Regions from separate parts of the Pseudoalteromonas sp. BSi20480 genome, predicted to be linked through region 2. Evidence: predicted binding sites of a transcription regulator. Region 2 holds the regulator's gene; each other region holds the start of a gene.
The links. The regulator sigma-54, encoded in region 2, starts transcription at its own class of promoters, with help from an activator protein. The targets are predictions, from matches to a motif close to GTTGGCACGNNNNTNGNNT.
Positions count from the first base shown of each region.

Region 1: the regulator sigma-54 is predicted to act here: its motif matches at 1,274-1,292, upstream of fliE (flagellar hook-basal body complex protein FliE).
Region 3: the regulator sigma-54 is predicted to act here: its motif matches at 907-925, upstream of P20480_RS06455 (EF-hand domain-containing protein).

Region 1 is NZ_BADX01000166.1:97,427-99,700, forward strand. It holds gene fliF (flagellar basal-body MS-ring/collar protein FliF) at 1-880, opposite strand, end outside; gene fliE (flagellar hook-basal body complex protein FliE) at 901-1,233, opposite strand; gene P20480_RS01785 (sigma-54-dependent transcriptional regulator) at 1,391-2,274, opposite strand, start outside.
Region 2 is NZ_BADX01000099.1:73,254-75,527, forward strand. It holds partial or broken gene ptsN (PTS IIA-like nitrogen regulatory protein PtsN) at 1-116, opposite strand, end outside; gene hpf (ribosome hibernation promoting factor) at 121-408, opposite strand; gene P20480_RS07670 (RNA polymerase factor sigma-54) at 435-1,934, opposite strand; gene lptB (LPS export ABC transporter ATP-binding protein) at 2,004-2,274, opposite strand, start outside.
Region 3 is NZ_BADX01000114.1:43,560-45,833, forward strand. It holds gene P20480_RS06460 (flagellar brake domain-containing protein) at 1-539, shown strand, start outside; gene P20480_RS06455 (EF-hand domain-containing protein) at 1,004-1,216, shown strand; gene P20480_RS06450 (calmodulin) at 1,361-1,573, shown strand; gene P20480_RS06445 (EF-hand domain-containing protein) at 1,654-1,869, shown strand; gene trkA (Trk system potassium transporter TrkA) at 1,935-2,274, opposite strand, start outside.

The DNA of each region.
Region 1 (2,274 bases), on a different contig from region 2:
CAACAGCACTAAAGTCCATACTTAAATCAACTTGTGCAGTGTAGTTTGCAAGCCCTACAACAGGTATTAAAATACTGTCTATTTTTTCAAGATATTCTTGTTCACGTTTACGCTCTATGTCGTACTCTTTACGTGAACGTGCAGCAAGCGATGTTTGCGAGCCTGAATTTAGTAAGCGACCATTTTGATCCGTTACTGTTACACGAGCCGGCTCTAAACCTTGTACAGCTGATGCAACCATATCAACCACTGAGTCGACCTCTTCGCTATCTAGCGAACGCCCACGCTTAAGAGTAAGTACAACAGTTGCTGAAGGCTTTTTCTCTCTGCGCGCAAATACATTTTCTTTTGGAATGGCAAGCAATACACGTGCACGCGTAATATTATTGAGCTCTTCAATTGTGCGCGCTAACTGTTGTTCTCGGCCATGCTTTAAGCGTTCACGCTCTAAACGCTGACTTACACCAAACCCCATGTCTTGCATAATAATATCTGAACCCGATGTAGGGCCTTGCTCTAGCCCTTCACGAGTCATTAAAAGTTTAATATTTTGATACTCAGTTTCAGGGACGAGCACTACATTTCCATCTACTTGGTATTCAATTTTTTGTGCGTCTAAAAAGTCGAGCGTTTCAATAAGCTCTTCTGTCTGCATTTTACCAAGTGGGCGCATATCTGGCTGACGTGCCCAAATAATAATAAATATAGCAATCGCTAAACAAATGCCTAAAGCAATAACTAAAGTTACTTGGCGCAATAAATCAACGCCATTTAGCGAACTTAAGTAGCCTGATTTCTGTTCTTGTTGATCGTCGCTATCGCTTTGGTCCATTTCACCAGTAGCAAGAGCCAGATCGGTTGATTGATTAGATTGCGCCACAATAATTCTCCACTACCTAGTTAAACAGGCATGTTCATGATTTCTTTGTAAGCTTCGACAAGTTTATTACGAACCTGCACTGTCGCTTCAAATGCAACTGACGACTTTTGAGAAGCAATCATTGCTTCAGCCAAAGACACGCTCCTGTCGCCTGTTTCTACCGCCACTACTTTTTGTTTAGCATCTTGCTGCAAACCGTGCACAGTATTAATTGCATCCGATAGCATATCGCCAAATTGAGCGGTTGATGAGGCTTGTGTTTTTACTGGCAGCCTTTCGATTTGATTATTACGGCCAGCTTCTAAAGCCATTGATTGCATTTCTTGAAATACAGCGCTGTTTTGAATTTTCATAATTTGTCTCTGGCAATGCAGTTAACTCTTAACATGAATAAAGCACAAAGCATGCCAAAAAATTAAATTAATATTTTCAATGAGTTGCAAGGAATTTGACAAGTCAGAGTTTTGACAGCCCTAAATTCAAAGGGTAAATTTAGGGCTAAAAATGATGTTATGCGGGGAGTGAAATACCTAAATCGCGCATCTGCGCTAGTTTGTAACGTAAAGTCCGAGGGCTTATACCTAGCGTTTCAGCAACATCTTTTCGCTTACCTTGGCATCTTGCTAACGTTTCTAAAATAATGCGATGCTCTTTATCTTTTAGCTCATCCTTATAACTTCCCGTATCAACAGCCAATAAGTCTTGTTTTGTTGGCTCGGCTGGAGATGACTGTTCGTCATAATACGCTGAACTCATAGCGCCTTGGTCAATATCTCTATTAGTAGCACTTACTTGCTGCTGACTAGTATTTTGCGCACTTACAGATGCAGGCTCCATTACAAAATCTGTCGCCGCTGTATTTTCAATGAAAATAGCATGCTCGTTTAGAGTATCCCCAGTCCTAAGTATTAACGCACGTTGTATTACGTTATCAAGCTCACGCACATTACCAGGCCATGAATGAGCAAGTAATTTTTTCTCTGCGGCACTATCAAGATAAGCCATAGGCTCTTTACTTTTGTTTAAGTGGCGCTCAATTAAATGCTTAGCCAATACAAGGATATCTCCAGGTCGCTGACAAAGTGGTCGCCACATCAAAGGAAACACATTAAGCCTGTAATATAAATCTTCTCTAAATTGGTTTTCGGTAACCGCTTCTTTCAAATCTCGGTTACTTGTTGCAAGTATCCGTACATCTAACTGGATTGTTTTTCTTCCACCTAAGCGCTCTACTTCGCGCTCTTGCAACACACGAAGTAGTTTAGCTTGCAGCCCTAAATCCATTTCTGTTATTTCGTCGAGCAATATAGTACCGCCTTGCGCTTGCTCAAACTTACCAGGACACGCTTGAATTGCGCCTGTAAACGCACCCTTTTCATAACCAAATAAGGTTG
Region 2 (2,274 bases):
AATACGGTAATTTATCGTGAGCCAGCTCGCTAATAAACTACTAAAATTCTTTTTTTACTATTAAAAAGGACCGCAGCTTTACTGCAGTCCTGGCATATAAGTGAACTTAATTTCATCATATTAGTGTCGAGCAAGCTTCTCTTTGTGTTTAATTACTTGACGGTCAAGCTTGTCAATCAATGAATCAATAGCTGCATACATATCTTGATGTTCAGTGGATGCGAATAATTCAGCACCACTTACATGAATAGTTGCTTCTGCTTTTTGATTTAATTTTTCTATATCAAGAATGACATGAACATTATTAATATGATCAGAGTGCCTTTCTAGCTTCGCAAATTTGGTATTTATATAGTCTCTTAATGAATCAGTTAGTTCTACATGACGACCAGTTAAATTTAGTTGCATAAGCATTACCCTCTTTGTTTAGCGTCTTAGATCAGGCTCTTTCGCTGATTTGACGGTGGAATAGCCAGAGATTCGCGATATTTTGCGATTGTACGTCTCGCTACTTTAATTCCTTGCTCAGCCAATATATCCGCAATTTTGCTATCACTCAATGGTTTTGCTGAGTTTTCTGCTGCGATTAATTTTTTAATAAGTGCACGTATTGCCGTAGATGAACATTCTCCACCATTTTCGGTACTAACGTGGCTTGAGAAAAAGTATTTAAGCTCAAATATTCCACGCGGTGTGTGCATATACTTTTGCGTAGTTACGCGCGAAATTGTTGATTCGTGCATTTCTACCATTTCGGCAACATCATTTAAAACCATCGGTTTCATGGCTTCTGGCCCGTGTTCAAAAAAGCCCTGTTGTTGTTTAACAATACAGTTAGTTACTTTTAAAAGTGTATCATTTCTACTTTCTAAGCTTTTTATAAACCATTTAGCTTCTTGTAAATGTGAGCGAATAAATTGACTATCGCCGCTTGATTTAACTGTACGCGACATCGCTGCATATTGGCTGTTTACACGAATTTTTGGCATGCTGTCTGGGTTTAACTCTACAATCCAGCGGCCTTTAATTTTTTTAACTGACACATCAGGTATTACATACTCAGACTCTTCTCGTACTATTGTGTCTGCAGGCTTAGGGTTGAGCGTATGAATAAGTGTCATTACTTCTTTAAGCTCATCTTCTTTGAGCTTCGTTTTTTTCATTAATGTACGGTAGTCACGAGCAGCTAACAAATCAATGTGCTCGGTTAAAATCATTTTTGTTTCATCAATAAAAGGCGTGCCTTTATCAAATTGATTTAACTGAATACACAAACACTCTTGTAAGCTACGTGCCGCAATACCCACTGGGTCAAATAGCTGAATGCGCTTTAATACCGCTTCTATTTCGTCAAGTTCAACCTCAACGTCATCGTCGTTATCTTGATTAAAGCTCTCTAAAATCTCTTCGCAACTGAGTGTCAGTATGCCTGAATCATCCACCGCTTCTACAATAGCAATAGCGATGGCTTCATCTGTAGGGCTAAATGGCGTTAATTGTAATTGCCACATTAAGTATTCGTGAAGCGTTTCAGTTGATGCGCCCTGATATATAGACTCATCTTCAGGCATTGGGCCTGAAGATGATGCAGGGGCTGCACTCATATACTCATCCCAGCTAACATCCATTGCCATGTCGTCACTTACGGTATCTTTAGCAAGCGCTTCACCACTGTCTTGTTCATACTCGCTAGGGGCTTCATCGGCAGATACGGTTACTGTAACTTCATCGTTATCTGCTTTTTGCTCATTTTTGCCCGCAAGATCATCGGCATAGTCTTGCTCCTCAACCTCAAGTAATGGGTTGCTGTCGAGCGCTTCTTGTATTTCTTGCTGAAGATCCAATGTGCTTAATTGCAGCAAGCGAATAGCTTGTTGCAACTGAGGTGTCATTGTAAGTTGCTGGCCCATGCGCAGCTGTAGTGATTGCCTCATGTATCTCTAACAATCCTTTTAAGTTGTTATAGTTAATACTAGCAGATGCTTATAAATAAGGCGTAAATGTTACAGCCTAAATTGCTCGCCTAAATATACATCGCGTACAGTTTTATCATTTAATATGTGTTCAGGGGTACCAGAAGCAATCAGTTCCCCATGAGAAACAATGTAGGCTTTTTCGCAAACATCAAGGGTTTCTCTTACATTGTGGTCTGTTATTAATACGCCAATCCCACGGTTTTTCAGGTGTTCAATAATTTTTTTAATATCTAATACTGAGATAGGGTCAACACCGGCAAATGGTTCGTCTAACAAAATAAACTTTGGATCTGCGGCT
Region 3 (2,274 bases), on a different contig from region 2:
AGTTTATTATTTTAAACTTCCCTACAGCCAAACGTTTACCGGGTGGAAATGATTACTTACGAGATGGCGTCACCGTCGTTGTAAGAGCATTAATAGAGGGTGACGATGGACAAATAATTGCGTTTAGACAGCAAATTAAATCTATTGCATCACACCCCGTTAGGCTGATTTTTATAAACTACCCCAAGCAAGTTCAGCTATTTAGTTTACGTTCGCAAACACGTATTCCAACTCTATTACCTGCAAAACTTAAACTCAGTGATGACAAGGTACTCGATGGTGTTATAAAAGATATTTCGCTAACGGGGGCTATGTTTGATGTAAAAACTGACGCAGATCTAGAAAGCATCAAAGACTCACAATGCACTGTGGTATTAGGTAGTAATAGCAAAGGCTTTGAAGGCGAAGTGTGCAGCGTGAAAGATCATAATACAGGCGTGCGTTGCGGTATTAAGTTATTAGCCAGTAAAGAAGAGATGAAAGCTTTTATGAAAGAGCACTTTATTGACCCCGCTATGATAGAACTTGATGCCGATTAGGTTTTAATGTCGCTATTTTGCAACAAAATAGCGACTTTTTACTTTATGAACGAAAATAAATTACCAACCACTAAATTATTATTTTTTATTAAATAAAAGCAGAGATATAGCATTCAAATTTTTTATATTTTATTTTATTTTTACACCTTGTTCAGTTTAAAACTTCCTGCTCAATACCTAATTACACCTTGATCATTTAAATAACTTCGCTTTGTGGTTTTTTACATTAAACCTAAATGTCTGATTTTTAATAACTTATAGTTTTTAATTAAACCAGCGTTGCTAAATAGCTACAAAAATAATGCTTAAATTTGCACTTTTTTCAGTATTTAACACGTAAGGCACTGAAAAATATAAACTAATAAATATTGGCATTTAAGTTGTAATAGTCTGGTTGTACTAATCGAAAAACGTGATTAACAGTAAGTACCAATCACTCACATACAACTTGAAGGATACATACTATGAAACGCATTAATAAAACATTAGCACTTATCGCACTCGCTTCTTCGTCAGCCGCTTTTGCAGGCTCTGACTTTAATACACTCGATGTAGACGGTAATGGTGCAATTAGCCAAGCCGAAGCATCAGTTGATGCAAAATTAATGAGCATGTTCTCAGAGCTCGATACAGACCAAAATGGTGAGTTATCAAAAGAAGAGTTTTCAAAAGCCTAAATTCAGTAAATGGAATCCTGAGTTGCCAAAGACAACCTAAGTAGGCAAGGGAGCTTACGAAAAAGGATAACAAGGAAGTGAAACCATTTTAAAAGGCAATAAGCCCATTTTTTTGATAGAACATTAAGTATGAAGGATTAAGTTATGAAACATTTAAATAAAGCATTAGCACTTATTGCATTAGCGTCTTCTTCAGCTGCGTTTGCAGCATCAGATTTTGACAGTTTAGATACCGACAGCAGTGGAGCAATTAGCCCAAGTGAAGCGGCAATAGACACCGATTTAATGGCTGAGTTTACAGAGCTAGATACAGATGGTAACGGTGAGCTGTCTAAAGACGAGTTTGCAAAATTTTAAAGTTAACCGGTATTGGTTTAGCTATTTTTCACAGACAGGGATCTTAGAAAAGGATTTCTCATTTTACTAGGAACATCACTATGAAAACATTAAATACGACACTTGCGGTTTTAGTTTTAGCGTCTTCTTCAGCAGCTTATGCAGCGGTAGACTTTGCATCGTTTGATAGCAACAGTGACGGTGTTATCAGCATGGAAGAAGCTCAAGTAAACTCACAACTAGTGAAAATTTTTAAAGATTTAGACACAGATGGAAATGGTGAGCTTTCTAAAGAAGAATTTGCCAAAGTACAGTAGCATTGATAAGCCCCAATCATACTCCACTAAAGCCGCCATTTTCAGCGGCTTTTTTGTTTGATGCGTTATAAAAATATAGCACTTACTTGGAAGAGCTTTTCTACTACGTTGATATGTTTTTTATCAATTAAAAACATAATCACGTGATCGCCCGACATAATAATGGTGTCGTCGTGGGCAATGAGTACATCGTCGTTACGCACAATGGCCCCAATAGTTGTTCCGGCTGGTAGTTTTATATCGGCAATTGCACGGCCAACTACTTTGGAGGTATTTTCATCGCCATGAGCAACTGCCTCAATAGCCTCTGCAGCCCCTTTACGCAATGAATACACGTTAACAATATCACCTCGACGTACATGGGTTAACAATGCAGAAATTGTTGCCTGTTGCGGCGATATGGCA